DNA from 3 places in the Peribacillus sp. NJ4 genome. Region 3 is predicted to be linked to each of the others. Evidence: riboswitches for the same ligand, from Rfam matches in the RefSeq annotation. Region 3 holds a riboswitch; each other region holds the start of a gene.

Region 1 (11,133 bases), on a different contig from region 3:
CGGCGAAAGGGGAGGATTGCATGAAGTCGCCATCTTAAAGGACCTTTCCGATCGGAGGGTTGCCTTTTGCATGATCCATCATACGGTTGCCTGGTTAGAAAGAGGGGGTTCCATTGAAGAAATCCTATAGTCAATTCAACCTTTTATCGAACAAGCTGGTTTATGGGACAAAGGAAAAAAAGAGTTTTTTTGATTACTTCTTACCAAAATATCGATATCTGCAAATCGAGGTACCCTATTATGAATTTTTAAGGGGGGAGGTATTCGTCGAGGACATGAAGGATTTGTTTGAAGAGGCTCCGCAAAACCTAAGTTTGTATCACCTTATCGCCCTCTTATACTTTGATTTTTTGGAACAAGTGAAAAAAGGGGCCAAATATGAACAGATCTGTCCCTTTTTGATTTCTTCCAAGAAAAAATTCCTGGAACGGCCGATGATTGAAAAAAGGGTATTGAAGCAGGTGACGACCAACCTTTTCTCTTTCGAGCAAAGGGAAGAGGAAATCGAGGTGACCTCAGAAGAAAAACGAGCAGAGATCACCCTTCGAATAAAGGAGTCGGAGATTTACCGGGGTGAGGTATTCCTGCATGACATTTCCCCATACTTGATGGATGAAGAGTTGAAGGTCGAGGATTTACTGGTGATTTTGTTCATGGACTTTCTGAAAAGGATTAAAGAAAAGGGAAACTCAAGCCAAGCCATGAAGGCCATTTTATTGAACTTTGAGGATTATTTTTAATAAGCGGTCAAAAAAAGGTCCTTAAAAGGATAGTTGTGAAACTAGCCTTTTAAGGATCTTTTGCCCGGTGTGATAATTCCGATGGAAAATAGAAAAAGGAGCCAGACAAGCACTTTACAAAATAATAATAATCCTCAAGGTACTCAGTATAATAGAAAAAAGGTAAAGGAGTTGGTTTCTTATGGAGAAGCAATTGCCTGAAACGCTACTGGAACCTGAAGTGATCGCTGAAATGTACTTAAAAAAGCCCTTGCCGATTACAGGAAAGTCCAAATTGAAAAACAAATCGATGACTCATTGAAAAACCGAAATAAGGTAGAGTTTTTCCGATTAACAAATGAATTAAAACGTACAACATTAAATGCAAACAAACAGAACTTAATAAAAAATATAACTCCTAACTTAATTCTTTATTTAACAAGATAAAAGGAATTCAATAAAGGAAATAAAAGTAGAATAATGGATCAGGTAATGCTGCTTAATTTCTTTCTGATTCATTTTTTTATTTAAGTGGTCTTAGATATGCTACGGGGACCTTAATAAATACCACTCTATAGACATAAAAGAGTCTCCTTCAAGTAGATTAAATGCTTCCATCTATAAGAATAAATAAGAAAAGTCAAATTCAGGGTTCTTTTTTATGAATAGCTTAAAAAAGCTATCAAAAGAAGAAATCTATTTTTGTAATGTACCATAAACCTCGTTAGAATATACGCCTATATTTTAATTTGCCTACAGTGCTTTGAATTATTTATAACTTAAGGAAGATTTTTTTTGGGTGTCCTATTGCTGAAACTTCCGGGGGATTTTTGGGACCTACTGGGCTAGCGTCGGGATGCTCTATCCGTTGTACAAATTGTTGGAAAACCTGGTGAATTAAAGGTCAGGCTATATAATTAATGTTGGTTCAGTTGACGTAATAATATCTTTAACTTTATTATCTCTAGCTATCTCTAACTATTTCTACTAGCTTTTAACCCTGAGTCGTGCATCGATTAGAAAGCAGAGCAGTGCACTTCTTTCGGAGTTGCACTGCTTTTTAAAATTTCTCCAGTTTATATGATTATTAATTAGAAAATCTGTATTAAAGACTCGCTATATGAATCATTTATTTATTTATTTAACAAAATTGCTTCTACGTTACTAGGGTGTAGAGCTATTTGTAGTGCTCTTTTTTCTTCATAGTTTAAAGGGACCAATGGTAAGCGGACACCTCCCACATTTAAACCCCGCATATTTAATGCTGATTTTACCGGTGCTGGGCTTGGTGCAGCAAATAATGCTTTCATAATTGGAAGAAGGTTACGATGTGTAGTAGCGGCACCATGGACATCACCATTTTTAAAGCTATTGATCATTTCTTGCATTTCATTACCAATTATGTGTGAAGAAACCGAAACAATGCCTGTTCCACCGATGGCTAAAACCGGTAATGTTAACCCATCGTCGCCGCTGTACAATGTAAAATCACTAGTTGTTTTGCTTATGATTTGTGCCATGGCATCTAAGTCACCACTTGCTTCTTTTACTGCCACAATATTGTTAATTTTTGAGAGACTAACAATCGTCTCTACTGACATGTTTACAACACTCCGTCCTGGGATATTATAAAGCATTACCGGTAATGATGTTGATTGGGCAATAGCATTAAAGTGTTGAAATAATCCTTCTTGAGACGGCTTGTTATAGTAGGGGGTAACGAGCATTATTCCGTCAACGCCTGCTGCCTCTGCTTGCCGTGTTAAGCTGATAGAAGCTTTCGTGTTATTTGAGCCAGTTCCAGCTATGACTGGAACTCTTCCATTAACAACTTCTACAACAATTTTGAATAAATCTACTTTCTCCTCTGCAGTTAATGTAGGAGACTCTCCAGTTGTACCAGCTATAACTAATCCATCAGAACCATTAGCAATTAAATAATTTACTAAAGTTCTCGTAGCATTAAAATCAACCTCATTATTATGATCAAACGGGGTAACCATTGCGGTTAAAACTTGGCCAAAATTCATAACTTCACACCCTTTTGTATAATTTTTTAAAAAAATTCAGAGGTGGTTAGGGCCATTCAGGAATAAACGCAAAAAAGCAACAACGAGGATTCGCTGCTGCAGTAGAAACAATATTTATCAAAAAAATGTTTCCGCGCGTAAGATAGCCCTCCATATAGTTTCCTATATGACAGTCCTGTATTTATTCAATAGCAGAACCAGCTTCAAGAACATGAGATTCTTTCCGCTTCGGCAAATTCCCCTTTCCACAATAGTCATAGGATCTCATTCTCCTCAAAATGTGTACTAATGGTCTTTGCTCCTCTATCCTCACTTCAAAAAGTATGAAGTAAGAAAATATTTAATTGACTGTAATATAACAAGTAATCCTTTCTATTGCAAGGTCAATTTTGAAGTTTTTTTTAAGAATACATGGATAACGATGGAAAAGGCTACAGTATTGGGGTGGATTCATCTTTTTTAGTTATTATGTAGACTCAATATAATAGTTTTATAAAACAAATTGTATGAAAAGTTTCACCCTTTTAGGGCAGGGTGTTAATTCTAATTTATAGTTAATATGTGGAACATAAAAACATACAAAAAAGGCAGCTTTACATTAGAGTAAAACTGACCGAAGTTTTAAATAGAGTTCGTTTGTATTATTGCTCCCATTGAAATAACTTTTCATTTAGCATGGGATCCCAAGGTAATATAGTTTACTTGTTTTTTAAATCCATTTGCTCATTTAATGCTGAATGGGCAACCTTTAAGCTTCTTTGGATATGCTCACCCATTTTTTCTTCGGTTTTTAAAGGATTTCGATTTTTAAGAGCGAAATAAATTTGGATGTGATCGTCGACCAGATCAGGAAAGCTATCGGTATGTTCCTTAAGGATACAGTTCCGAATATAGAGTACTTTTGTTTTAATTACTTCAAATAATTTAATAAGCTGCTTATTAAGAGATGCACATGCAATGATATCATGAAATTGTTGATTTAAGAGTGTGAGCTTTTTCTTGTCATTTTTATTCAGGGCTTCCTTGGATTCATGAATAATATGTTCTAATTCGTTTAATTGTTCCTCTGTGATATTAGTTGCCGCTAGCTTTGCTGATAGTGATTCAAGACTTTTCCGGCATTCATAGATATCTAAAATATCTTGAGTAGTAGGGTTATAAACCAATAAGACATTACCATCTTGGACCAGCATATCATCTTTTGTAAGCATTCGAAACGCTTCGCGAACTGTCCCCCTACTTACCCCAATGAATTCTGCCACCTTGGTTTCGACTAGTCGTTCACCGGGCTGGTATTTTCCCTCCAAAATCATTTCTTTAACAATAGTATAAACCTGGCTATGAAGCGGTTCAGTTTTCTTAATTTCCCTCACAACAATCCCCCTAGGATATGAAAATAACTTTAACTTATACTTTGATTCATTAATTAATGTATTTGAAAAATTTACTGGATAAAGTTTTTATGTATTTTAGAGGGCTCCCGAATTTTCCCTTGTCTACTTGTAAACTTCTTAATTGAATGCTTCACGGTAAAAGGCTTTTGCATTAACGATTCGCATAAATATTTGCTTACAATTAGTTTACTATACTTCATGTGTAAATCAAAAGCTAGAACAGTATAACTATGATATACACATTCACACCATGTCAATATCTAAGGTGAAGGAATTAAATAAGATGAATTAATAATAAAGTAAATAAAAAAATAAAAAAATAAAAAAATAAAAAAATAAAAAGTCAGAAAATTTAATGTTAACCGTTGACAGTCTACAATAATGAGGTTAGAATTTAGAAATGAAATCGCTTACTTAATGAAAGATTTAATCATAAGAACGTATGTATCGAAATTCACAAGAAATATAGATTTACATAAATAAAAATATTTAATTCAGGGGATGTTTGATATGGCAAAGAAAGCACTTGAGGGATTAAGAGTTCTAGAAATGGGACAATTGATAGCTGGGCCTTCCGCATCTAGACTATTAGGGGAATTTGGAGCAGAGGTAATTAAGGTCGAAACTCCTGAGACAGGCGACCCGATCCGAACATGGAGAGTAGTCGAGAATGGAACCAGCCTTTGGTGGTATATTCAATCCCGAAATAAAAAATCAATCACGATTAACCTGCGTGATCCTGAAGGCCAGCAATTGATTCGTTTACTTGTAAAAGAAGTTGATATTTTAATAGAAAATTTCCGACCTGGAACTATGGAAAAGTGGGGGTTGGGTTATGAAGAGTTAAAGGCAATCAATCCGCGTCTAATTATGATTCGGGTATCAGGCTATGGACAGGATGGACCATATCGTGATAAGCCTGGATTTGGTTCAATCGGTGAAGCACTAGGTGGGCTACGTTACATAACTGGTTATCCTGATCGTCCCCCTACACGTGTAGGGATAAGCATTGGTGATTCATTATCTGCACTATACTCGGTCATTGGAGCATTGATGGCCATCCATCACCGAGATGTGAACGGAAGTGGAGAAGGACAAGTGATCGATGTTGCCTTGTATGAATCTGTATTTAGCATGATGGAAAGTACCCTTCCAGAATTTGACCGTGCCGGAGTCATTCGTGAAAGAACGGGAAGTACGCTTCCGGGAATTACTCCATCCAACACGTATTTATGTAGTGATGGAAAATATGTGGTTATTGGAGCTAACGGTGATGCTATATTCAAACGCCTTATGCTTGCAATGAAGCGCAGTGATATAGCGGAGGATACTCGTTTTGAAAACAACTCGAAACGCTCTGAACATGCGGATTTCTTAGATGCATTAATTGAAGAATGGACCAGGAGTATGCCTTTCGATAAAGTCATGAATCATTTAGATGACGCAAAGGTTCCAGCCGGTGCGATTTATTCCATTGAGGACATTGTGAACGATCCGCATTACCAAGCTCGTCAAATGATTCAAGAAGTTAATGTAGATGAAATAGGGACATTAAAAATGCCCGGAATCGTGCCTAAAATGAGTGAAACTCCTGGTAATATCGAATGGGCAGGCCCGAAATTAGGTCAGCACACGAATGAAGTGTTATCGGAGAAAATCGGTATATCGGAAGAACAAATCAGAAGCCTGAAGGAAAGAGGAATTATCTAAAGGGGGTTGGATGATATTGGGAATGACTATGTCGGAAAAAATCTTGGCAAGAGCCTCTGGACAGCCTGACGTGAAAGCAGGCGAGATTGTTTGGGTCAAGGTAGATATCGCGATGATGCATGATTTGCTCGGACCCTGGCTGGTAGACGGTGGTTTCCGTCGTCTAGGAGGGAAATTATTTGATAAAGATAAGGTTGTTGTTGTTTCTGATCACTGTACCCCTCCAGCGACCGTTCAGCAAGCAGATATTCTGAAGTTCACTCGGGATTGGGCTCGACAACAGGAACTTCCATATTATTACGAATATGAAGGTCCTTGCCATCAGGTGATCGTAGAACACGGGCATGTCCGTCCGGGAAGATTGATCCTTGGAACAGATTCCCATACATGTATGGCGGGTGGACTGGGAGCGTTCGCAACCGGTATTGGTTCCACCGAAATGATTGGGGTCTTATTGACGGGCGAAACCTGGTTAAAGGTTCCGGAAACAATCAAAGTTGTTTGGGATGGAATCTTGCCTCAGGGGGTGTACTCCAAAGATCTGGTACTTAAAACTATCAAAGAGATTGGACATGCAGGAGCAACGTATCAAACTATTGAATTTTCAGGTAGTGCCATTAGAGGCTTGTCCATGGATGAACGCTTGGTTTTATCTAATATGGTAGTTGAAGCAGGTGCAAAAACAGGACTGATACAACCAGACGAAACAGTTACTGATTTTTTACGCTCCAAAGCTGTTCTCGAAGACTTAGATATGATAAAGAGTGATGATGATGCATCGTTTATCAAAACCTTACATTTTAACGCTTCTGAATTAGAACCTCAGGTAGCCTGTCCGCATGAAGTCGATAATGTTCACCCTGTCAGTGCAGTAGAAGGAAAAGCAGTGGATCAGGTATATTTAGGTTCCTGTACGAATGGTCGATTAGAGGATTTGCGGATTGCTGCCCAAATCCTGAAGGGGAAAAAGATCTCTAAAAATATCCGCTGCCTCGTGGTACCAGCCTCACAGCACATTTGGATGCAGGCGAATAAAGAAGGAATTCTCGATATTCTGACGGAAGCGGGCTGCTTTGTAAACATGCCTTCTTGCGGCGCTTGTGGAGGATTCACCAGCGGAGTCATCGGGGCAGGCGAGGTGGTCATGTCATCGTCGAACCGGAACTTTAGAGGAAGAATGGGTTCTCCAAAAGGGGAAGTGTACCTAGGGTCACCTGCAACGGTCGCTGCCACTGCAATCGAGGGGAAAATCGCTGATCCGCGTAAATACTTACCAAAGGAGGTTAGAGCGTAATGTCAGTCATCATTCGAGGTCGTGTATGGAAATATGGGGACAACATTAATACTGACATCATTTCACCGGGGCAATACATGAGTTTGCCTGTAGAAAAACAGGCCGTACATGCCATGGAAGCGATTGATCCTGGTTTTGCTAAGAAAGTTCAGCCTGGTGACATACTGGTAGCAGGTAATAATTTCGGTTCAGGCTCAAGTCGGGAAACGGCACAAATGGTTTTGAAGCATCTCCAAATCGGAGCAATTATTGCAGAATCCTTCGCACGTATTTTTTATCGCAATTCAATCAATGTTGGTCTTCCGGTCGTGGAAATGATGGACACCTCTGTCATTCAAGAAGGGGATGAGATTGAGGTGGATCTATTGGCTGGTAAAATCATTAACCACACGCAAGGGGCAGAATACAAAGGGACAAAACTCCCTGAACATTTAATAGAAATGGTGACGGCTGGCGGTTTAGAGCCCTATCTAGCTAATAAACTAGGTATCTCGTAAGTCAGAAAGGAGATTTAACCATGTATTTACCTAAGAACGTAGAGATAATCGAAGTTGGACCAAGGGACGGTCTTCAAAATGAGGAGAATTTTATCCCGACAGAAAAAAAGATTAATCTGATTAATGAGTTAAACAAGACCGGCATTAAAAGAATGGAAGCGACATCTTTTGTACATCCGGAGTATGTGCCCCAAATGAAGGACGCTAAAGAAGTGCTCCGAGGAATGGAACGTGAAAGTCATGTGCAGTACATGGCCCTGATTCCGAATGAAAAAGGCTATGACCGGGCGGTTGAGAATGGGGTAAATGCCCTTTCGATTGTAGTGGGTGCAAGTGACAGCTTTAATTTGAAAAATGTCAAAATGACCAGAGAAGAGTCTATCACTAAATTTAGTAGTGTCATTGAGAAGGCAAAAGCATATGGCATGTTTATCCGATTTAATATCGCAACTTCGTTCTGGTGCCCTTTTGAAGGAAAGGTACATCCAGATGTAGTATTGGAAATCATTCGCCAATTTGACAGTTTAGGCGTGGATGAAATTGTGGTTTGTGATACAATCGGCCGTGCAAATCCAGCACAAGTTCATGATTTATTCAATCAGATCTCACAGGGGCAACCGAAAGCGATGATCACCGCCCATTTCCATGATACATATGGCTTTGCCCAGGCGAATATTATAGCGGCTCTTCAAGTAGGGGTCACACGTTTTGACACTTCCATCGGTGGACTTGGTGGATGCCCTTTTGCCCCAGGAGCGGCAGGTAATGTTGCTACGGAAGATGTAGTATGCATGCTACATGAAATGGGGATTGATACAGGAATCGATCTTCCTTCCCTCCTTAATTGTGTAGAATTAGTGGAGCCTTTGACCACTCGTGAATTAAAAGGTCATTACCACAAAGTAAAAGCATGATCCAACAAATATAAAATTTTTTAGGAGGAACAAACATGAGCAAAAATTATCGAGTAGGTCTTATCGTACCAAGTTCAAATACCACAATGGAAACAGAAATTCCAGCCATGCTTCATTCTAGGATGCAGGTAGAACCGGAAGAAACATTCACATTCCATTCATCACGTATGCGCATGATGCATGTTAATCCAGAAGAGTTGAAAAAAATGGACGTGGATAGCGATCGTTGTGCGGTTGAACTTTCTGACGCTCGATGTGATGTTTTGGCATATGCTTGTTTGGTTGCCATCATGTGTCAAGGTCCTGGATACCACGAGATCTCTGAAGAACGCCTAGGGAAGACGACCGAGGAAAATGGTGGGGCAGCTCCAATCGTCAGCAGTGCGGGTGCATTAATTGAAGGTTTAAACACTATAGGTGCAAAAAGGGTTTCTATCATTACACCGTATATGAAGCCCCTTACGAAAACCGTTATTGAATATTTGAATGCGGCTGGTATTGAGGTCATCGATTCTATAAGTTTAGAAGTGGCAGACAACCTCGAAGTTGGCCGTTTAAATCCCATGAACCTGATTGAGCATGCAGATCATTTGAATATTGAAGGTGCAGATGCTGTGGTATTATCGGCATGCGTTCAGATGCCTTCTCTTCCAGCCATTCAAGAGGTGCAGGATCGTTTAGGGGTACCGGTTCTATCTGCTGGAGTTGCTACGGTTTATAAGATACTTAAGCAATTAGGTCTTAATACGGAAGTTCCGAATGCTGGAGCCTTGTTATCAGGGAAGTATTAATAATTAAGAACTAATCAACCGTTAGAAAAGTAAGAATCCCGTAGAACTGGCCGCCATTTTCTTAAATGGCGGCTCCAGTAATCGAATTAGATAGGGGAAAAACGATGAAAAGACCATATAAAATCGCCGTTATTGCCGGTGATGGAATCGGGCCGGAAGTATTGACCGAAGGAATCAAGGTATTAAACAAAACAGCAGAACTGGACGGATCGTTTGAATTTCAATTCACCTATTTTCCGTGGGGCTGTGAATATTACCTTGAGCATGGAAAAATGATGGAGGAAGGTGGATTAGAACAGCTAAAGGCTTATGATGCCATTTATTTAGGAGCAGTCGGGTATCCAGGTGTTCCTGATCATATTTCCTTATGGGACCTATTACTAAAAATTCGCAAAGGCTTTAATCAGTATGTAAATATCCGCCCGATTATACTTCTAGAAGGAGCGCCCTGTCCCTTAAAGGATGTAAGTCGTGAAAAAATTGATATGTTGGTCATCCGTGAAAATAGTGAAGGCGAATATGCAGGGGCCGGTGATTGGTTATTTAAAGGGCAACCAAATGAAGTGGTCTTGCAGACTGGTATATTTTCTCGAATAGGCACTGAACGGATTATTCGATATGCCTTCGAAGAAGCAAGAAAACAGGCAAGATCTTTGACGAGCATTAGTAAAGGGAATGCATTAAATTATTCTATGGTATTTTGGGATGAGGTTTTTAACGAAGTAGCCAAAGAGTATCCTGATGTGAAAACTTATTCATATCTAGTTGACGCAGCTGCCATGTTCTTCGTAAAGCAACCATGGCGATTTGAAGTGGTGGTCACTTCCAATTTATTTGGAGACATCATTACTGATTTAGGAGCCGCCATTGCAGGGGGACTAGGTCTTGCTGCGGGTGCAAATATCAATCCTGAACGAGAGTACCCGTCCATGTTCGAGCCAATTCATGGTTCGGCACCGGATATCGCAGGAAAAGGAATAGCTAACCCATTGGCTACAATATGGTCCGCTAGTCAGATGTTAGATTTCTTCGGTCACAAGGATTGGGGTAAAAGGGTTTTAAGTGCCATAGAAAAAGTAATGATCGAAGCAGACGTATTGACACCAGATATGGGCGGGACTTCTAGCACCTCTCAAGTTGGTGCTAGAGTTATAGATCGAATCCAAGATTCTCACACTAGTAATAATTCGACTGTTCAACCTACTCTATAATTTATAGCATTTAATTCTAAACTATTAATGGTGGCTGAAATAAGGTCATTCTTTAGCTAACAGGAGTTTAGGGCTATTCCTGGCTTCATTTTCAAGGGGATGGAGTTATTGCTTTAATACTGTTTTAGTAATGGAGTGGCAACAATCATATGTTTCACAAAGAAAGCTAAAGTGAGTGATACAAACAGGTATAAGGCTTAGGTGGATTTTCGTTTATAGCCCTGTGAAAATCCTGCCTAGCTAAAAAGGGTCTGTTAAAGATCTTAAAGTTCATTTTGTTGACTGTTGACGGTAAACGACTGATATTATATGTTAATTAAATAGAATATTTAAAATTTAAAAAAGAGGAGGGATTTGAGGAATACAAGCTATAAAGTTTTAGGAATCTGTAATAGTTTGCTGCTGAGATATAAGAAACCTAGCAGTAAAGAGAAGTCTAATTCCTTAGTTACGATCGTATAGTTTTTCCGGTCACGTTGAGATTATTTCGCTATTTATGTAAGCGTTTTATACCAATCGAAAGATGCATGAATGTTATGAATCCTGTGCAGAGACTGGTCAAATAGAGTGATG
Region 2 (11,133 bases), 1.1 Mb from region 3:
TTTCCTTATGCCCGGCATGCAGATTGGCGTAGGGGTATTGGGGTTTGAACGGGTCATAGCGAAAGAGGCTGGCCAAGACGCATGGATATCAATCATAATTTCAGGGTTAATCATAAATGTTCTGCTTTGGATGTGTTTCAAGCTTTTAGGCAGGGGACCCCAAACACTTGATTTGATTGCCATCCATAAAGATTTGTTTGGTAAATGGGTAGGAAATGCTTTCAATATTTTATTCATCCTCTACTTCATAATGATTTCCATCATACTTATCAGGACTTATTTAGAGGTCATTCAGGTTTGGATGTTCCCTGGTGTCAATGTCCTGATGCTATTAACCTTCATTCTTATTCTCCTGTATAGTTTTGTGACGGGAGGGTTCAGGGTCATAACTGGTTTTTGTATAATCGGGCTTATTATTGGATCACCATTATTCCTTTTGAATTATTTTCCATTGAAGTACGCCCACTTTGAAAATTTGGGTCCTTTTCTTGATCATTCTTTTTTGGAAATCATGAAGGCCTGTAAGAAAATGACCCTGAATTACCTTGGTTTTGAATTACTCCTGATTTATTATCCATTCATTAAAAAGCGTGAACACTCTCAAAAGTGGGCCCACTTAGGGGTGTTGTTTACTATGTCGATATATTTAATGTTCATTATTGTTTCATTAGCCTACTATCATCAAGATCAGCTGAAAGATGTAATATGGGCAACTTTGACGTTATGGAAAATTGTCGACCTTCCATTCATTGAAAGGTTCGAATACATAGGGATTTCCGTTTGGCTGTTCATGGTGCTGCCGAATGTTTGTTTAGGGGTTTGGGCAGCAAGCAGAACAGCGAAAAGAGCATTTGGATTCAGACAGAAAAAGATGTTGGTTTTCATCCTGCTTATCATTTTAGCTTCCTGCCTTTTTTTGGATAACCGCTATAGAATCGATAGGTTTAACACGATCAGTTCGCAAATAGGCTTTTATATCATTTATTTTTATCTTCCTCTCTTATTCATATGGCAGTCGATCGTTTATAAAGTTAGGGGGGATAAATCATGAAAATCAAACTCCTTATGATTACATTAGCTTGTTTCTTGATGACGGCGTGCGGTGTGGAAAAGCAAATATTAGAAGATATTTTAATTGCTGAAGTCGTAGGTTATGATGATGCCGGAGACAAAAAAATCAAAGGTACGGTCGTTGTCAGCGTTCCTCAGCCCGGTGAGGAAGCAGATCTAGGTAATGAAGTATATGAATCGATCTCCCATGATATAAAGGCGGCCCGCCAGCAAGAAAATGCAAAGACACCATTCCCGATTGTCGGCGGGAGGCTGTCAGTCATTCTCTATGGTGAAGAATTGGCGGGTGATGGGTTGAATGATTACGTCGATACATATCGGCGTGATCCGATGGTGGGACGGGATTTGTATTTAGCGATCGTTCATGGTAAAGCTGAGGATGTAGTTAAAATGGAGCCGAAGTTGATTAAAACTCCAGGGGTTCAAGTAAAAGAACTGATTGAACAGAATATCCGGACTAATTTGCCTGATGTAGATTTGCACAGGTATTTATATGCGTGTCATGGTAATGGGATCGATCCGGTCCTGCCCTTATTGGAAACAGCAGAAGACCAAATACGGGTAAAAGGGATCGCCCTGTTTAAAAGGGATAGGTATATTGGTAAATATATCCCTTATGAGGATGGGTTTTTATTCAAAGTCCTCAGTGAAAACTTTAAGCTGGGGAATTATGAAATTAAATGGAAGGAAAATGACTATACAGATATCAATAACGTGGAGTCACGTGTCCATTATGATTTCTCGAATGTAAATCAAGACCCGAAAGTCAGGATTAAAGTGAAACTAAAAGCGGGTTTGCTAGAGGTCCAAGGTTATGACTTGGGCAAAGGGGTCGCCCTGAATAAAATAGAGGCCAGGGCTGAACATGTCATTGGTAATAAATTAAATGAGATGGTAACCATGTTTCAGGAAAACAATATAGATCCGATTGCACTCGGTAATCACGCTAAAAGTAAAACAAGAAATTTCGATCAAAAACATTGGGAGGAGGCATATCCCCATATTCCCATCGAGGTGGATTTGGACATTGAAATGATTCAAACCGGAATTGCGGAATAAAATAAGAATATTCTGAAGTTTCTCCCTTTATAATAGGGTATTGGTGTAATGATTATGTCAATGCGTTTAAAGAGGGGAGGAAAGGCATGGACAAAGCATGGTGGAAAGAGGCAGTTGTATACCAAGTGTATCCAAGGAGTTTTATGGATAGTGATGGAGATGGGATAGGGGATTTAAACGGGATCTTGATGAAACTCGATTATTTACAAGAGCTGGGTGTGAACGTGATATGGCTATCCCCCATTTATCAATCTCCCAATGATGACAATGGGTACGATATCAGTGATTATCGATCAATCATGACTGAATTCGGGACAATGGCTGATTTTGATAGGTTGCTGAAGGCGGTGCATGAACGTGGGATGAAGATCATGATGGATCTGGTGGTCAACCATTCTTCAGATGAACATACGTGGTTCAAGGAATCCCGATCCTCAAAAGATAATCCAAAGCGTGATTATTATATTTGGAAACATGGAAGGAATGGGAAAGAGCCAAATAATTGGGAGTCCATTTTTAAAGGTTCGGCATGGGAATATGATGAAGGAACGGATGAATATTATTTACATTTATTCAGCAAGAAACAACCTGATTTAAACTGGGAGAACCCTAAGCTCCGTGAAGAAATCTACAGCATGATGACTTGGTGGCTGGATAAGGGTGTCGATGGATTTCGGATGGATGTCATCAACTTCCTTTCAAAAGATCAGAGCTATTCAGATGGATCCGTTCATCATGAGAAGCAGTATGGTGATGGAAGCCCCTTTTTCCTGAATGGACCGCGCATACATGATTTTTTACAGGAAATCAATCAACGGGCACTTTCTCGATATGACGTGATTACCGTTGGGGAGATGCCAGGCGTCACACCGGAGGAAGCACAATTGTTCACAGGTAAAGATCGTGGTGAGCTACATATGGTCTTTCAATTCGAACATATGGATTTGGGGTGCGGACCAGAAGGGAAATGGAGTAACGATAAGTGGAAGCTAAGCGATTTAAAGCGAATTCTTTCCAAGTGGCAGACTGGTTTGGAGGGGGATGGCTGGAACAGTTTATACTGGAACAATCATGATCAGCCCCGGGTTGTCTCAAGGTTTGGAAATGATGGAAAGTATCGTATTGAAAGCGCAAAGATGCTTGCCGCTTGTCTTCATATGCTTCAGGGGACTCCTTATATATATCAAGGGGAAGAGTTGGGCATGACCAATGTTGCATTTGAAAGCATCGATGAATACCGGGATATTGAAACGTTGAATTCATATGACGAACTCGTCAATTCGCGTGGCTGGTCAAAAGAGCGGATGATGTCAGCCGTTCACGCCCGCAGCAGGGATAATGCGAGGACACCGATTCAGTGGAATGACTCCCGGAACGCAGGATTCACAAATGGGAGTCCTTGGATTAAGGTTAATCCCAATTTTCCCGAGATCAATGCGGAAAAAGCCTACAATGATCCGAATTCCATTTTTCATTTTTATAAAAGGCTTATCCAAATACGCAAGGATCATGAAATCGTCGTTTATGGCCGTTTTGAACTGCTCTGTCCAGATGATGAACGAATATTTGCCTATACGAGAACGTTGGAAGAAGAAAAGCTGCTAGTGCTATGCAACTTTAAAGAGGAGCCGGCCTCCTATTCTTTGCCTGAAGAGCTGCATGCATATTCTGCTACAAGGCTGATCGGTAATTATGATCAGGAAGAAGAAGGAATCTCCACCAAACCTCTGCGTCCATATGAATGTCGTGTTTATCATTTGAAATGAAAAAAGGACCTGTTCTTCCCCGTTTAGAGAAGAGCAGGTCCTTTTACGTATTATTTGGATTTAAGGTCACATTCCTCAAGGGGAATGATTTTCGTTTTATGCTTAATTTTATAGCTGAACCATAGGACGAAAAATAGAATCAAGCCAATGTAGGAAACGAACATTGAATTCCAATCGATCCCATTGCTGCTGAAGGCTTGATAGCCTTGTCCAATGATAATGATGATACAAAGGACAAGTGCGAATATAGGTCCGAATGGGAAGCCTTTGGCCCGGTATGGTAAAGCATTCATATCAAGGCCTTGAGCTACGTAGGCTTTGCGGAACCGATAATGGGCAATCGCAATCCCGACCCAGGTGACGAATCCGGCCATGCCTGAAGCATTCAATAACCAGATATAAACAACACCATCTCCGAAAAATGAAGCTAAGAATGCAACGCAGCCAACTAAGGAAGTCACGATAAGTGCATTCACTGGTACTCCTCTTTTATCTAACTTGCCAAGGAATTTCGGTGCTTTCCCATCACGTGCCAAGTCCCATAGCATACGGGTTGAAGCGTACATGCCAGAGTTACCGGCAGAGAGTACGGATGATAAAATGATCGCGTTCATGATGGATGCGGCAAATGCAAGGCCCGCACGTTCAAATACAAGCGTGAATGGACTTACGGCAACATCTTCACTCAATAAACGTGAATCCGTAAACGGTATGATCATTCCAATTACAAAAATTGCAAGGATATAGAATAAGATGATGCGCCAGAAAACGGATCTGATCGCTTTAGGGATATTTTTTTCCGGATCCTCACTTTCACCAGCCGTCACTCCAAGCAATTCCGTTCCTTGGAAAGAAAAGCCAGCTGCCATGAATACGCCTAGAATCGTGAAGAACCCCCCGTTAAAGGGACCTTCGCCCATTGTGAAATTGGAAAAACCAATTGGGTCTTTCCCACCCATGATTCCGAGGATGATCAAAACACCAGTGATCAAGAATATGACGACCGTCACGACTTTGATCATGGCAAACCAGAATTCCGTTTCCCCAAAACCTTTAACGGACATGTAATTGATAAGAAACATTGTGATTAACGCAATGGCACTCCAGATAAAGGAAGGACTATCCGGGAACCAGAACTTCATAATTAAGACAACGGCTGCTAATTCAGCGGCAATGGTGATTGCCCAGTTATACCAGTAGTTCCATCCAATCGCAAAACCGAAAGACGGATCGACGAATTTGGATGCATAGACACGGAACGAACCGGCCACTGGCATGAACGCTGCCATTTCTGCAAGACTTGTCATTAAGTAATAAACCATGATGCCGATGATCGCGTATGCCACCAAGGCACCGCCGGGTCCGGCTGAATGAATGGCACCGCCACTTGCTAAAAATAAACCTGTTCCAATCGTTCCACCTAATGAAATCATCATCAAGTGCCGCGCTTTCAGGCTCCTTTTCAATTCAGTAGGGCTTGATGCTTGTTGTGAATTTGCCAATTGATGTTACACTCCTTTTTATTGGAAGGGAACGAAAAATAAAAAAACAGCAGTCGAAAAAGATCGACGGCTGTTTATAATAAACCCGTTTATCCTTCCGAAGATAGCTCCCCACGCTTTTAGAAAAAACGTGACAGTGATGTTCCTGTTCGAAAACACCGCCAGCCAAGGTATACATGGAATATACCCAAACTTCGGCAACTTATCCTTTCAAACGGAGTCTTTAATTTTCCAGAATCTCGTCCGTTTTACTTTTATAAGCTGCAGCCTCTAACTCATCGGTAAATGAGGAAGTATTCAATTTTCTTAAATCGTTGCGCCATCTTGTAATTGACGACGGACGATTATACTCATGAAATTCATGCAATAGCTAATAGATTGCTAGTAATTGAGTAAACTTTACTATATCAAAATTATAAAATAATCTCATGGATATCGCAATGATTATTTTATGTGGTTATTTTTTCCTAGTTCAAGAAAGTCTGGAAGATTTGATGATACAAAAGTAAAGCTATTCTTAGCGTTATTAAACGCTCCTTCTTTTTATAAGGGCGTATTCCAGTTTTACATGTTTGACCACTTCGGGATTCTCGAATAGATCAACTGCCATTTTCCCAATCCATTCCAGCGGTAAGGAAATGGTCGTGATTTCGAGCATTTCACTCAGGCTATCATTATTGAAGCCGATAATGGCCACATCTTCAGGTACCCTCAAGCCAGATTTCTTAGCTGTTAGAATGAAGCCTGCCGCCGTGTCATCATTAGTGATGATGATGGCCTCAGGTTTATTCACCATCGAATTCCAATCCTGAAACAATTGTTCACCGTCTTTGATGTGATAACTGCCTTCAAACAGCCAATCTTTATTGTTTATAAGTTGATGATTACTCATGATATCGTTAAAAGCCTTTGTACGGAGAGAACTGTTTCTGCTCTTTTTACGGCCAAGACTGTATCCAATTTTCTGATAACCTTTAGCAATCACGTATTCAAGCGCACAAGAGAAAGCTGCATAATGATCAACGCTGATGGATGAAAATTCAGCCTGGGCTGTATCTTCACATAAGATAATCGGTCCATATTTTTGATACTCCAAGAGGATTTTCATTTCCGAAATTCTTGAACAAACGATAATGCCATCGAGTTGCTTCATTTGCAGCATATTCAAAGCCTGGATTTCTTTCTCTCTTTCGTAATGGGTCTGAAAGATGACTAGATGACAGCCGATTGCATTCGCCTGTTTAGAAATTCCGTTAACGATTGCCCCGTAATATGGGTGATTGGTGAAGGGGATGATGATGCCGATAAGATTTGTTTTGCCTTTAGAAAGATGGATGGCGTTGATGTTTCTCGAATAATTCAAACGGTCAATGGCTTGTAAAACGCTCGCTCTTTTTTCAGGGCTTACATAAGGATGATCATTCAATACACGGGACACTGTTGAGACAGATACACCAGCACTTTGAGCAATTTCTTTAATATTTGTCATGGAATCACCGTATTTTCTTTTTTTATATTGTACAGTATGAAACCCATTTCATAGCAAGAGAACACAGTGGGGCTGCTGAAGATTTCTTCAAATAAGGTCTTGTTCTGGTATGGGTTTCATCCTTTAAGATTGGTTTAAGTCTTAGAGGAGGAGGAGATCATGATGGTCCAAACTTTAATTACCCTGTTTATACTTTGCGGAATCGAATTGGGATTGGCGTACCTGGCAATTTCATTGAAGTCGGAAAAATGAGTGGCAGCGCACATGGAATGCCGGATGCCAGTCGGGAATTACGCGATTTACTCTGAATTCCACGGCATTAGGCGTGAAATTCGCCATTTTCCTAGTGAATAATAAGGAATTACTCGTGAATACTGCATTTACTCGTGAATTTTGACACTTTACTCGTGAAATACGCGCATTTACTCGTGAATTTTGACACTTTACTCGTGAAATCCATGCATTTACTCGTGAATTTTGACACTTTACTCGTGAAATCCATGCATTTACTCGTGAATTTCACGTTTTCCCGCCATAAACAATCGAAATAGACCCTCTAGTTTATTTTCACCATTAAAACTCCACAATATAAATATAACTTCATCGTTTACGTTTCATGTTACGGAAGGAAGAACTTTTCTTCATATAAATGACTGACTGTCCGGAAGGTCCACGTGATATTCCGGACAGTTTTTTGCTGTTTGTAAAGTCATTCGCTGAACTCAGATCCCGAAGTTATTTTTGGGTATTTATAATAAAATGATTTATCTGCTTTATGAAAAATAGTTGCACTTTTTCCGTATACTTGTGTATAGTATAAAATAAGTTGTGTAGAGGAAACTTTTTAGCATTTGCGACAATGTAAAAAAATTTATGCTTAATTTTGCACATGGCAAACATTTTTAGAAAGATGAAAAAGGGAGGGAATATGGATGGGTTTTCTAAAATCTATTGGGGGCGTGCTTGCTGCATTGCTGATTTTAACGGGGTGCGGCAATGACGCGGCCGAAAGTGATAAAGGTAATAGCAAGTTGAATGTCGTTGCAACAACGGGAATGATTGGGGACTTGGTTGAGAATATCGGCGGTAAACATGTAGAGGTCACAAGTTTAATGGGACCGGGAGTCGACCCCCATCTATATAAAGCAACACAGGGTGATGTGAAGACACTGGATTCGGCTGATATGATTTTTTATAACGGTGTGCATCTTGAGGGGAAAATGACGGATATATTTGAAATGATGAGCAAGGATAAACCGACGATTGCCGTAACGGAGGATTTCAAGGAGGACCAACTTCGAAAAGTTAGTGCGACGGAACATGATCCCCACGTATGGTTTGATGTAAAGCTTTGGATAGTAGCGGCGGAAGCAGTTAAGAAAGAGTTGATTGCCACCGATCCGGACCATGAATCAAGTTATCGTAAAAATTATGAAGAGTACGTACTGCAGTTGGAGGAACTTGATAAATATGTTCAAGATGAAATAAATGAAATACCAGAAGATCAACGGGTGCTCGTTACAGCACATGATGCTTTTGGATACTTCGGCCAGTCATATGGTCTGGACGTAAGAGGGCTTCAAGGGATCAATACATTATCGGAATATGGATCAAAAGATGTGACCGATATGCGGAATTATCTTGTAGAGAACAAAATAAAAGCGATTTTCATTGAGTCTAGCGTGCCAAGGAAGGCTATCGAGGCTGTGATTCAAGGTGCCGAGAAGCAGGGCCACAAAGTGGAAATTGGCGGTGAATTATTCTCGGATGCAATGGGTGAAAGAGGGACGGAAGAAGGAACGTATATCGGAATGGTCCGTCATAATACCGACACCATCGTCCGTGCTTTGAAATAAGGGGGAGAAAAAATGTATCAATCAGCTTTAAAGGTCGAGAATTTAACGATTGCTTATCATAAGAAACCGGTTGTTGAAGATGTCTCATTTGAGGTGCCTGAAGGGAATTTAATTGGTATCATTGGCCCCAATGGAGCAGGGAAATCCACCTTGATAAAGGGAATACTCGAATTGATTCCAAAAATATCGGGGGAAATCACAATAAAGGGATCTACTTATAAATCGATGAGGAAGAGTATCGGCTATGTACCGCAGCGGGAGTCAGTGGATTGGGATTTTCCGACCAACGCACTCGATGTCGTGATGATGGGCAGGTATGGTCATCTCGGATGGCTGAAGCGACCAGGGAAGGCCGAAAAGCAGAAGGGGATGGAGTGCCTTGATAAGGTGGGGATGGCTGAATACGCTAACCGCCAAATCAGCCAGCTATCAGGCGGGCAGCAGCAAAGGATATTCCTGGCCCGTGCATTGGCACAGGAAGCGGATATTTATTTTATGGATGAACCGTTCGTAGGGGTGGATGCCGCAACAGAGAAAGCAATCATACAATTGCTGATGGAATTGAAGGAAAAAGGCAAAACCGTTCTGGTTGTGCACCATGATCTTTCCACCGTGAAGGAATATTTCGACTGGACGATGTTATTGAATAAAAAGGTGATGAAAATAGGTCCGACAGAAGAAGTTTTCATTCCCGAATACTTACAGGCAACATATGGAGGCCGCCTAGCGATACTATCAGACACAAGGTCCGGCCTGTTATTAAAATGAGGTGTACACGATGAATATACTGGATATTATTACTGATCCAAATACAAGGTGGATTTTGCTGGGCACGATGTTCCTTGGATTAAGCAGTGGGGTCATCGGCAGTTTTGCCTACCTCAGAAAGCAGTCTTTGCTTGGCGACACACTCGCACATGCAGCGTTACCAGGTATCTGTGTCGCCTTTATTTTAACTGGAGTGAAATCCACTTCCTATTTTCTTATAGGAGCTGCCCTGTCTGGCTTAGTGGCTGTTTTCTTAATCAGTGTGCTAACGCGATACAGTAAGATCAAGCAGGATGCGGCCTTGGGAATCGTCTTATCTTCCTTCTTTGGCTTCGGAATTGTCATGCTTACACAGATTCAGCAGAGCGAGTATGGAAACCAGAGTGGATTAGATACCTTTTTATTCGGGCAGACGGCTTCAATGGTCATGTCCGATGTATATATGATGATGACGGTTTCCTTTATACTCATTTTCACTTGTACCGTGTTTTTTAAAGAATTCAAATTACTATCCTTTGACCCTGGGTTTGCCAAGGGGATGGGATTGCCGGTTGTTTTTCTGGATTATTTCATCATGATGCTGATCGTGGCAGCTGTAGTGATCGGTATCCAGGCTGTAGGCGTCGTATTGATGGCATCTTTACTAATCACGCCAGCCGTTTCTGCGAGGTATTGGACGGAGCGGCTGCATATCATGGTCATCCTGTCCGGTGTATTCGGAATGTTGAGCGGTGTGTCTGGAACGTTGATCAGTACCTCAGTGAATGATTTGCCAACAGGACCTTTAATTGTCTTATCCGCGACGGTATGGTTTTTCTTTTCCATGCTTTTTGCACCTAAACGCGGAGTGCTTTCATCTGTATGGAGAAGGGTATCGACAAAAAGGAAATATTCTCTCGAACAGGATAGAAGGAAAAGGAGACACTCATCATGAATGATTTTTGGATTATTTTAGTCGGAGCATTGGTGGCGAGTTCTTGCAGTGTATTAGGATGCTTTTTGATAGTCAGGAAAATGACGTTGATAGGGGATGCCATCAGTCATTCCGTTTTGCCGGGAATCGTATTGGCATTTTTAATAACCGGGACTCGTGACTCGGTTCCAATGCTGATCGGGGCAGCTGCTCTAGGTTTACTAACAGTATTTTTAATCCAGCTGTTCCAATCGTCGGGCGTTCAATCTGACGCAGCGATCGGGATTGTATTCACTTCCCTTTTTGCAATGGGGATCGTACTCGTGAGCTTGTATACGCAACAAATAGATTTTGACCTGGAACATGTCCTTTATGGCGAAATAGCCTATACTCCCTGGAACACGATGACCATCGCGGGAATCGAGGCTGGACCAAAAGCTGTTTGGATCGTCGGCGGTTGCTTCATCCTGAACCTCATCCTGATTTTCCTTTTCTTCAAACAGTTTAAACTCGTATCCTTTGATCCATCACTTGCGGCTGCAATGGGAATTCCTGTACTGTTCTTTCATTACTTATTGATGAGCCTCATTTCAATGACAACTGTAGCTTCTTTTGATAGTGTAGGTTCCATTTTAGTAGTTGGAATGCTCATCATACCTGCGGCAACGGCTTATCTGCTGTCAGACCGTTTAAGCCGCATGATATTGGT
Region 3 (11,133 bases):
GAAGAGTCCTTATCGAGGAAGAAAAGAAAAAAATATCGGAGGAAAGAAAAGAAGCGTAAACAAGCAACCCCTTCATACGGAGCAGCGGAATAGGGCTCCGTGTTTTGCAGAACGACTGGACAACCTATGGATTGGGGCTGTACAATGAACATAAGTGGAATGTCAGGACTCTTAGAAGTTTTTGCTTGACAGTAAAGGGTCGTCATTCTATGATAGAAATATGAATGATGATTCATTCATTTTCTGAAAGGGGACATCCAGTGAAACGCAACAGACCAAAGTATAACCAAATTATTGATGCGGCCGTTATCGTCATTGCCCAAAACGGTTACTATCAAGCCCAAGTATCCAAAATCGCCAAGCAGGCAGGCGTAGCGGATGGCACCATATATCTTTATTTTAAAAATAAAGAAGATATCTTAATATCATTATTCCATGAAAAGATGGGCTATTTTGTGGAACAGATCGAAGAAGAACTAAAAGGAAAGACCACAGCTTCGGATAAACTGCATGTGCTCATCCAAAAACATTTTCAAAACCTTTCAGAAGACGTGAATTTAGCAATTGTCACTCAGTTGGAATTAAGACAGTCGAATAAAGAATTACGCCTAAGGATTAATGATGTGTTAAGAGGATATTTAAATTTAATCGATCAGATCATTAAAGAAGGAAAAGAGAACGGCGAATTTTTGCCTGATTTAAATAATTTACTTGCCAGGCAGATGATTTTTGGAACGATTGACGAAACAGTGACGACTTGGGTCATGAATGAGCAAAAGTATTCGCTCCCAGACCTTGCACCAGACGTTCACCGCCTTCTAATTGGCGGCTGTGGCTTGAAAAGTTAACGATTTTAATAGAGGATGGCTAGCCATCCTCGAAAGAATCGGTTAATATGCTTTCCGGCTTACCGGGAAGTGATACATATAGAATTTTCGAAAAAGTTTGACTAGATGCCAGGAGGGATAGATATGGAATACCTTAAGCTTTCTGTCGAAAATCATGTAGCATTTATAACGATTGATCATGCACCAGCAAATGCGCTTTCCACGGCAATCATCGGAGAGCTGTCACAGGCCTTTGATCAAATTGAGCAAGACGAAGCCGTACGGGTTGTCCTTCTTCATGGTGAAGGAAGATTTTTCTCTGCAGGAGCAGACATTAAAGAGTTTACGGAAGTGACAAACGGTAAGGCTTTCGAGAAGCTGACCAAGAATGGTCAATCTGTATTCGAGAAAATCGAATCTTTTCCAAAGCCGGTCATTGCAGCCATCCATGGTGCGGCGCTTGGCGGAGGATTGGAGCTGGCCATGTCCTGTCACATCCGTTTGGTAACCGAAAAGGCTAAACTAGGTTTGCCTGAACTGCAGTTGGGCTTAATCCCTGGATTTGCTGGCACCCAGCGTCTTCCTCGTTATGTGGGTATGGCAAAGGCCGCTGAAATGCTGTTTACAAGTGAACCGATTACAGGTATCCAAGCTGTGCAATGCGGATTGGCCAACCATGCTTTCCCGGATGAAGAACTGATTCCAAAAGCGAAGGAACTAGCCAATAAAATTGCCAAGAAAAGCCCTCTGGCTTTAAAGGCGGCTATAGAATTATTAAATTATTCCAAGCATGATTCCTACTATAAAGGTGTGGAAAGGGAAGCCGACCTCTTTGGCAAAGCTTTCGATACTGCTGACGCAAAAGAAGGAATTGGCGCTTTCATGGAAAAAAGAGAAGCTGTATTCACAGGGAAATAAATAACTATTTTTATATATCATGCAGGATTTTGATGAAATTTGAAGAATACAATAATATATATCAATAAAATTCATAATCTTCAAAACTCAAATCATTCGGGAGGTATTATCGTGAACATTTATGTACTGCTGAAAAGAACATTTGATACAGAAGAAAAAATTACACTATCCAACGGGAAAATTAATGAGGATGGAGCAGAATTCATCATTAATCCATACGATGAATATGCTGTTGAAGAAGCAATCCAGGTGCGAGATGCACAAGGCGGCGAAGTAACGGTTATTTCTGTCGGAACCGAAGAGGCTGAAAAGCAATTACGCACAGCGCTTGCAATGGGGGCTGACAAAGCCGTATTGATAAATATTGAGGACGACATAGAAAATGGCGATCAATTCACGACTGCCAAAATTATAGGCGAATACTTAAAAGGTAAAAATGCCGATCTAATCATTGCAGGGAACGTTGCAATCGATGGCGGTTCTGGTCAAGTGGGTCCACGAGTTGCCGAGATTTTAGAAATTCCTTATATTACAACCATTACTAAACTGGACATTGCAAATGGAAATGTAAGCGTTATCCGGGATGTCGAAGGGGACTCTGAAACGATCGAAGCATCTCTTCCATTGTTAGTGACAGCTCAACAAGGGTTAAATGAGCCACGTTATCCTTCTTTGCCGGGAATCATGAAAGCGAAGAAAAAACCGCTTGAAGAATTGGAATTGGATGACCTGGATTTGGAAGAGGAAGATGTTGAAGCAAAAACAAAAACGATTGAAATCTACCTTCCTGCGAAAAAAGAAGCTGGAAAAGTATTGAACGGCGAAATCGGTGCCCAAGTCAGCGAACTTGTTCAATTATTACGCAGCGAAGCAAAAGTGATTTAATCGAAACGGTACTTTTAAAACAACAACACACGACAAATAGATAAAATAGAGCACAGGAGGTTTTTATAAATGGCTAGAAAGTTTCTTGTATTGGGCGAAGTTCGCGACGGTTCACTAAGAAATGTATCATTTGAAGCTATCGGTGCGGCTAAACTTGCTGCAGATGGCGGGGAAATCGTAGGTGTTTTAGTTGGTGACAGTGTTCAAAATTTCGGAAATGAATTGATCCAGTATGGTGCAGACCGGGTTGTTGCAGTCGAAAATGATCTATTGAAACAATATACTTCAGATGGTTATGCGCAAGGCTTGCTTGCCGTCATCGAGCAGGAAAAGCCAGAAGGGATTTTCTTTGGACATACGGCTCTGGGAAAAGACCTTGCACCTAAATTGGCTGGAAAGCTTGAATCAGGATTGATTTCCGACGTTACATCCATTGAAGAAGAAGGCGGAAATATCGTTTTCACCCGCCCGATATATTCTGGTAAAGCATTTGAAAAGAAAATTGTTACAGATGGCGTGATATTCGCGACAATCCGTCCGAACAATATTGAACCGTTAGCGAAAGATGAGTCCCGCTCTGGTGATGTTTCTGCATTAAGTGTGGATATTAAGGATTTACGCACAATCATCAAAGATGTTGTTAGAAAAGCTAGTGAAGGGGTCGACCTTTCAGAAGCAAAAGTAATCATCGCAGGTGGCCGTGGCGTGAAAAGTGAAGATGGTTTTGAACCATTGAAGGAACTGGCACAAGTACTGGGCGGAGCGGTAGGTGCTTCCCGCGGTGCATGTGATGCGGACTATTGCGATTACTCTTTGCAAATCGGGCAAACGGGTAAAGTCGTTACACCAGACCTTTATATCGCCTGCGGTATTTCTGGAGCGATACAGCATTTAGCGGGGATGTCCAACTCCAAGGTTATCGTTGCCATCAACAAAGACCCTGAAGCTAACATATTCAATATAGCTGATTATGGAATTGTCGGAGATCTTTTCGAAGTCGTTCCATTACTTACGGAAGAATTCAAAAAACTAAAAGTTAACGCTTAAAAGAAATAAATTCTGATGAGGGGCAAGACATTTGGCATAAGCCGATACATGTCTTGCCCCTTCATTTTTTTTGGCTTTTAGGCAAGGTTTGAGCCTGCATATTTACTCTTTTTTTGGACATCCTACCACTGAAGCAAAATATTAGCATCGTTTCTAGCAATAATGGTATACTGTCTTTAGTTATTTGAGTAATTTTGAGGAGGAAATATATATGGCTATTGTAAATGCAACTGACCGAACTTTCACAACAGATACTAGCGAAGGTGTAGTCCTTGTAGATTTTTGGGCACCATGGTGCGGACCTTGTAAAATGATCGCTCCTGTTCTTCAAGAGCTTGATACTGAAATTGGCGATACAGCGAAAATCGTAAAAGTGGATGTAGATGAAAACCAAGAAACAGCTGGGAAATTCGGTGTGATGAGCATCCCGACATTAATCGTTCTTAAAGACGGTGAAGTGGTGGATAAAGTTGTTGGTTTCCAACCTAAAGAAGCACTTGCTGAACTTATTGCAAAACACGCGTAATAGTAAGTTAGCTAAAAAAAGCTTCAAGTCTGCGGACTTGAAGCTTTTTTCGCTATCTTGATATATAATAATTGTAAAATGGGAGAACAGGAGGCTGAATGCATGAACCAACAAATAAAGAATAAACTTGCCCTTCTTCCCGATCAACCTGGTTGTTATTTAATGAAAGATCGTCAGGGAACGATCATATATGTAGGCAAAGCGAAAGTGTTGAAAAATCGTGTCCGTTCTTATTTCACGGGTTCTCATGATGGAAAAACATTTCGGCTTGTGAATGAGATAGAGGATTTTGAATACATCGTCACCTCTTCCAATATCGAGGCCCTTATTTTAGAGCTGAACTTAATCAAAAAACATGATCCAAAATATAATGTCATGCTTAAGGATGATAAGACGTACCCTTTCATCAAGCTGACGGCGGAACGTCATCCACGTCTAATCATTACGCGAAAAGTAAAAAAAGATAAAGGGAAATACTTCGGACCATATCCAAATGCTTTTGCAGCTAACGAAACGAAAAAATTGCTCGACCGCATCTATCCTCTTAGAAAATGCAATACCTTACCTGATCGCGTTTGTCTTTATTATCACCTTGGCCAGTGCCTGGCCCCATGTGTTTATGATGTTGAGGAACAGGAATATAAGAAAATGGTGGATGATATCAACCGCTTCTTGAACGGTGGACATACTGAGATAAAAAAAGAACTGACTGAAAAAATGCTGGAGGCATCGGAAAATCTCGATTTCGAGAGGGCCAAGGAGTTCCGTGACAAAATTGCCCACATCGATATTACGATGGAGAAGCAGAAAATGATGACGACTGATTTCATCGACAGGGATGTATTTGGGTTTGCCTATGATAAAGGCTGGATGTGCGTTCAGGTATTTTTTGTCCGACAGGGTAAATTGATAGAAAGAGATGTTTCACTTTTTCCTGTCTATGATGAACCGGAACAGGAATTACTTACATTCCTCGGTCAGTTTTACGAGATTACCAACCACTTTAAACCAAAGGAAATCTTGCTGCCTGAGTCAGTGGATGCCGAAATGGCCGAGGGGCTCCTTGGTGTCAAAACGATTCACCCGAAACGGGGATCGAAAAAAGACATGCTTAAATTAGCGAATAAAAATGCCTCCATCGCCCTTCAGGAAAAATTCTCCTTGATTGAACGGGATGAAGAAAGAACCATCAATGCGGTGGAAAACCTCGGGAACCAATTAGGCATCTACACCCCGCACCGAATTGAAGCTTTCGATAACTCCAATATTCAGGGAAGTGACCCTGTTTCCGCTTTAGTCGTGTTCATTGATGGGAAACCGGAAAAAAGGGAGTACCGTAAATATAAGATCAAGACGGTCCAGGGACCTGATGATTATGAATCGATGCGTGAAGTGGTCAGAAGAAGGTATTCACGAGTATTGAAAGAAGGGCTGCCACTTCCGGACTTAATCATCATCGATGGTGGAAAGGGCCATGTGGAAGCCGTTCGGGATATATTGGAGAATGAATTGGGCCTTGATATTCCACTATCAGGTCTCATAAAGGATGAAAAGCATAGGACCTCGCAGTTGATGATTGGAAATCCGCTTGAACTCGTACCACTTGATTCACGTAGCCAGGAATTTTACTTATTGCAAAGAATTCAGGATGAGGTGCATAGGTTCGCGATTACGTTTCATCGGCAGCTACGCGGGAAAAATGCGGTTCACTCCCAGCTAGATGATATTCCAGGTGTTGGGGAAAAGCGAAGGAAGCAATTGTTAAGGCATTTTGGGTCATTGAAGAAAATCAAAGAGGCAACGGCCGAGGAAATTATGGAAGCGGGCATGCCAAAAGGGGTAGCCGAGGGAATCGTAAGAAAATTACAAGAATAATCTTGCTACCGACTATTCCCTATGCTATGATTAAAAAGAATTTTTAACTAGACAACTTAAAAGTGCTGATAGAGGTGCGGAATTCAAGAGTAAAAACCTGGAGAAGTATGAGCTTCCATGAAAGGTTTTGAAAGGGGATGACGCCGAAGGAAGACAAGACTCATACCTTGTTTTTCTGGTCTGACATTTAATAAATGGCGGATTGTCAGGGTTAATACCCTGGAGAGCTATCTCACTGTGTTTACAGTATTAGATATGTGATCACAGCAATGAGATATTTCTCATTGCTTTTTTTATTGCCTAAAAAGGTAGAGAGGGTGCATTAGGATGGCATTAATCGTTCAAAAATTCGGCGGAACATCTGTCGGAAGCGTAGAAAAAATCAAAAATGTTGCCAATCGGGTAATCGAGGAAGTGGAGAATGGAAATGGTGTGGTAGTCGTTGTTTCAGCTATGGGGAAAACCACAGATCAATTGGTTTCCATGGCCCAAGATATTTCCGGAACCCCGAGCAAGAGGGAAATGGATATGCTATTGACGACGGGGGAACAGATCACGATATCCCTGTTAACGATGGCATTGATTGAAAAAGGACATGAAGCCATTTCGTACACAGGCTGGCAGGCAGGTATGCAAACGGAATCCGTTCATGGGAATGCCAGGATTTTAAACATCGATGCTACAAGGATTCAAGCCCAGCTCCAGGAAAAGAAAATTGTGGTCGTAGCCGGTTTCCAGGGGAGCGATGCAAATGGGGAAATCACTACCTTAGGGCGGGGTGGTTCCGATACGACGGCGGTTGCCATCGCTGCAGCGCTGAATGCGGATAGATGCGATATTTATACGGATGTAACGGGTGTTTTCACTACGGATCCACGCTACATAAAAGGTGCGCGAAAACTTCAATCCATTTCTTACGATGAGATGCTGGAACTAGCAAACCTGGGGGCGGGCGTCCTACATCCAAGGGCTGTCGAATATGCAAAGAATTATCAAATCCCGCTTGAAGTCCGTTCGAGCATGGAGAGAGAATCAGGAACGATCATAGAGGAGGAAGCAACTATGGAAGAAAACTTAATTGTACGGGGCATTGCTTTTGAAGACAGTATTACTAGGGTCACAATTTATGGTTTGCCCCAATCACTTGGTGCATTATCCACAATTTTCACGACACTTGCGAAAAACCGGATTAATGTGGACATCATCATTCAAAGCATGACTGCCGAGGATACGACCAATCTATCATTTTCCACAAAAAGTGAAGATACGGAAGCGGCATTGATCGTGCTGGAAAACAATAAAGAACGATTGGCATTCGACCGAATCGAAACGGAGGGTGGGTTGGCCAAAGTGTCCATCGTCGGATCTGGTATGGTATCCAATCCAGGAGTGGCTGCCGAGATGTTTGAAGTGATGGCCAATACAGGCATTCAAGTGAAAATGGTCAGCACATCGGAAATTAAAGTCTCGACTGTCGTCAATGAAAAGGAAATGGTGAAGGCGGTCGAATCTCTTCATGAAGCATTTAAACTTGGGCAGCATGCAAATGTGCTAGCTTGAGTGTAAGGAGTCCAATAAAAAAACAGACTTCCGGTAAAAAGGGTAAGTCTGTTTTAAGGGCTTAATAGATTGGATCTCTGGGATCCCATTGGATGGTGAATATCACTTTTTTTGCGCGGCGTTTGATTTCTTCCGTTGATTCGCTGAGGAATTTTTTTTGCAGTGTAAACTGCTCGGCAAGGAAACCGGCTTCAAGTTGGAAGTGACAATCAGGGTGTAAATCCAGGCGGCGGCTGATTATTTCACCCGTCAGGGATAATTCCATCTCGTGTTTCGTATACTTCATGATTTCCAGATTGCCCCATCCAGCGCTCTGGAAAAATTCAATCACTTCCTGATCGCCATTCAATGGGAATTTTCTTGCTAATTGTTTACCTGCCCAATAGAGGATTTGATTAGAGTCTTTTCCGAGAATATCGTTCAATAGAACTTCTCTGATTAATTCGTATCCGAAAGCTGGAACTTGGAATTCTTCAGTTTGAATTTCTTCAGCTTGAATCTCTTCTTCTATCGCAGCAGCAATATTTTTTTTCATAGTTTATCGCCTCTTTCTGTAAATCTATTATAAACGTATTTCTTTTGCAAATTATACTGTTTTTTATTTATTTAAATAACAATTGGAAAAAAATGAGAAATTATACCGAGATATTAATAGTTAAATTTGAAATTTCTTCAAAATATCATCTTGACAAACAAAAAATATCCAATTTGATCCAATAAAATCTATTCTGAAAAAGAGATTTCTTGTATCCGTTTTCTTGACGCACATAGAAGTCAGGAGTAAAATGGACATGTCACATAATTGTAAAGGAAGTATAGAGGAGTTTTTTTGACTCTATACTGTATTTTCACGCGGAGATAAAAGGTAGCCACCAGTTTATCTTTGCATGATTTTTCACAAATTAAGGGGGGGCACTTAGTGGCAAAAAATCGTGAGTTTGGGAATCGCAGGCTTCATTCACTTCTAGGAGTAATTCCAATTGGTCTATTCCTAATTTTTCATTTATCGGTAAACTTTATGGCAACAAAAGGAGAAGAGACTTTTAATGGGGCAGTTCATTTAATTGAGTATACGCCCGTGAAGATTTTGGTAGAATGGGTCGTCATCTATCTACCGCTCATTTTCCATGCTGTGTACGGAATTTATATTGCCTTTACAGCAAAAAACAATTTAGGCAGATTTAGTTTCTTCCGTAACTGGATGTTCATGCTGCAACGTCTAACTGGAATCATAACGTTGATTTTCCTTGTTTGGCATATATGGGCAACTAGAATTCAAGCAGCTATGGGTGCTGAAGTTAACTTTGACATGATGGCTGAAATTTTCTCTAGTCCATTTATGATTGTGTTCTATATTGTTGGTATTATCTCGGCAATTTTCCACTTTGCTAATGGATTATGGTCATTTGCAGTGAGCTGGGGTCTTACAGTTTCACCTAAATCGCAAAAAATCATGACTTACTTTACATTGATCGTTTTCGTTCTTCTTTCTTATATCGGAATTAGCGCAATTTTCGCTTTCGTATAAGAAGATAGAGTTCATTTATAAGTATTAGGAAAAACATAGCTTGGCTAATGGAAATAAGGGAGTGACAGAATTGGGTAAAGGTAAAATAGTTATCGTTGGTGGAGGTCTAGCTGGATTAATGGCTACGATCAAAGCAGCAGAGCTGGGACAACAGGTTGATTTATTTTCTTTAGTGCCTGTTAAACGCTCTCACTCAGTTTGTGCCCAAGGCGGAATCAATGGGGCAGTAAATACAAAAGGTGAAGGGGATTCTCCATATATCCACTTCGACGATACAGTTTATGGCGGAGATTTCTTGGCTAACCAACCGCCGGTTAAAGCGATGTGCGAAGCAGCACCATCTATCATCCATATGTTTGACCGTATGGGTGTTATGTTCAACCGTACTCCGGAAGGTCTTCTTGATTTCCGTCGTTTCGGTGGTACTCAACATAGCCGTACAGCATTTGCTGGTGCAACGACTGGTCAACAATTACTTTACGCATTGGACGAGCAGGTTCGCCGTTATGAAGTTGAAGGCCTTGTAACGAAATATGAAGGCTGGGAATTCCTTGGAGCTGTTATCGATGATGAACAAACAGCACGTGGTATCGTAGCTCAAAACCTGACTTCAATGGAAATCAAATCATTCCCTGGCGACGCAGTCATCATGGCGAGCGGTGGCCCTGGAATCATTTTCGGTAAATCAACTAACTCAATGATCAATACAGGCTCAGCAGCTTCCATCGTTTATCAACAAGGTGTAAATTATGCAAATGGTGAGTTCATTCAAATTCACCCGACTGCAATCCCTGGAGATGACAAACTTCGTCTAATGAGTGAATCCGCTCGTGGTGAAGGTGGACGTATCTGGACATATAAAGACGGAAAACCTTGGTATTTCCTTGAAGAAAAATACCCTGCTTATGGTAATCTAGTACCTCGTGATATCGCGACTCGTGAAATCTTCGACGTATGCATGAACATGAAGCTTGGCATTAATGGAGAAAACATGGTTTACCTGGATCTATCACATAAAGATCCTAAATTACTTGATATAAAACTTGGCGGAATCATTGAAATCTACGAGAAATTCATGGGTGAAGATCCACGTAAAGTTCCAATGAAAATTTTCCCTGCCGTTCACTATTCCATGGGCGGACTTTGGGTGGATTATGACCAAATGACTAACATCAAAGGTTTATTCGCTGCTGGTGAGTGTGACTACTCTCAACATGGCGGTAACCGTCTTGGTGCGAACTCACTTCTTTCTGCAATCTATGGTGGTTCAGTCGCTGGACCGAATGCCGTTAAATATATTGAAGGTCTTGATAAAACTTCAGAATCCATTTCTTCTTCGTTGTTTGAAGGGTACGAAAAACAAGAACAGGAAAAATGGAATGAAGTCATGTCCCTTGATGGTAACGAAAATGCGTACGTTCTTCACAAAGAACTTGGTGAGTGGATGACACAGCATGTTACTGTAGTTCGTTACAATGACAAGCTGAAAGAAACGGATAACAAGATTCTTGAACTGATGGAACGTTACAAGAAAATTAACATCAATGACACGGCAAAATGGAGTAACCAAGGAGCTGCATTCACTAGACAGCTGCAAAATATGATGCAATTGGCTCGTGTAATCACAATTGGTGCGTTAAACCGTGACGAAAGCCGCGGAGCGCATTACAAACCTGATTTCCCAGAACGTAATGATGAGGAATTCATGAAAACAACTATGGCAACATTCAAAGGCATGGATCAAGCACCTGAATTCCATTATGAAGATATTGATGTATCACTGATCGCACCGCGTAAACGTGATTACACAACGAAACACTAAAGAGGGGGAGCAAAAAAATGGTTGAAACTAAATCTGAGACTAAAACAGTCCGTTTTATAATCACTCGTCAAGATACACCGGATTCAGCTCCTTATGATGAGGAATTCGAATTAGCGTATCGCCCGAATATGAACGTAATTTCCGC

What was found. Region 3 has a riboswitch for lysine ahead of QUF94_RS08255 (aspartate kinase). Riboswitches for the same ligand answer to the same signal wherever they lie in the genome.
Region 1: another riboswitch for lysine. It lies ahead of dapA (4-hydroxy-tetrahydrodipicolinate synthase); the one in region 3 lies ahead of QUF94_RS08255 (aspartate kinase).
Region 2: another riboswitch for lysine. It lies ahead of QUF94_RS02525 (amino acid permease); the one in region 3 lies ahead of QUF94_RS08255 (aspartate kinase).

The regions. Positions count from the first base shown of each region.
Region 1 is NZ_JAUCFQ010000002.1:1,334-12,466, forward strand. It holds gene QUF94_RS25065 (hypothetical protein) at 1-130, shown strand, start outside; gene QUF94_RS25070 (hypothetical protein) at 114-740, shown strand; gene QUF94_RS25075 (IDEAL domain-containing protein) at 1,026-1,166, shown strand; gene dapA (4-hydroxy-tetrahydrodipicolinate synthase) at 1,853-2,749, opposite strand; lysine riboswitch at 2,885-3,063, opposite strand; gene QUF94_RS25085 (GntR family transcriptional regulator) at 3,448-4,122, opposite strand; gene QUF94_RS25090 (CaiB/BaiF CoA transferase family protein) at 4,654-5,853, shown strand; gene QUF94_RS25095 (3-isopropylmalate dehydratase large subunit) at 5,864-7,147, shown strand; gene QUF94_RS25100 (LeuD/DmdB family oxidoreductase small subunit) at 7,147-7,644, shown strand; gene QUF94_RS25105 (hydroxymethylglutaryl-CoA lyase) at 7,665-8,558, shown strand; gene QUF94_RS25110 (maleate cis-trans isomerase family protein) at 8,594-9,349, shown strand; gene QUF94_RS25115 (tartrate dehydrogenase) at 9,454-10,560, shown strand.
Region 2 is NZ_JAUCFQ010000001.1:517,050-528,182, forward strand. It holds gene QUF94_RS02510 (GerAB/ArcD/ProY family transporter) at 1-1,051, shown strand, start outside; gene QUF94_RS02515 (Ger(x)C family spore germination protein) at 1,048-2,130, shown strand; gene QUF94_RS02520 (glycoside hydrolase family 13 protein) at 2,217-3,896, shown strand; gene QUF94_RS02525 (amino acid permease) at 3,947-5,398, opposite strand; lysine riboswitch at 5,495-5,679, opposite strand; gene QUF94_RS02530 (LacI family DNA-binding transcriptional regulator) at 5,925-6,887, opposite strand; gene QUF94_RS02535 (hypothetical protein) at 7,274-7,438, shown strand; gene QUF94_RS02540 (metal ABC transporter solute-binding protein, Zn/Mn family) at 7,820-8,743, shown strand; gene QUF94_RS02545 (metal ABC transporter ATP-binding protein) at 8,756-9,511, shown strand; gene QUF94_RS02550 (metal ABC transporter permease) at 9,522-10,445, shown strand; gene QUF94_RS02555 (metal ABC transporter permease) at 10,442-11,133, shown strand, end outside.
Region 3 is NZ_JAUCFQ010000001.1:1,639,645-1,650,777, forward strand. It holds gene QUF94_RS08220 (AMP-binding protein) at 1-59, shown strand, start outside; gene QUF94_RS08225 (fatty acid metabolism transcriptional regulator FadR) at 261-848, shown strand; gene QUF94_RS08230 (enoyl-CoA hydratase) at 972-1,745, shown strand; gene QUF94_RS08235 (electron transfer flavoprotein subunit beta/FixA family protein) at 1,857-2,630, shown strand; gene QUF94_RS08240 (electron transfer flavoprotein subunit alpha/FixB family protein) at 2,700-3,677, shown strand; gene trxA (thioredoxin) at 3,862-4,203, shown strand; gene uvrC (excinuclease ABC subunit UvrC) at 4,306-6,078, shown strand; lysine riboswitch at 6,140-6,316, shown strand; gene QUF94_RS08255 (aspartate kinase) at 6,406-7,638, shown strand; gene QUF94_RS08260 (YslB family protein) at 7,700-8,173, opposite strand; gene QUF94_RS08265 (succinate dehydrogenase cytochrome b558 subunit) at 8,558-9,166, shown strand; gene sdhA (succinate dehydrogenase flavoprotein subunit) at 9,237-10,988, shown strand; gene sdhB (succinate dehydrogenase iron-sulfur subunit) at 11,006-11,133, shown strand, end outside.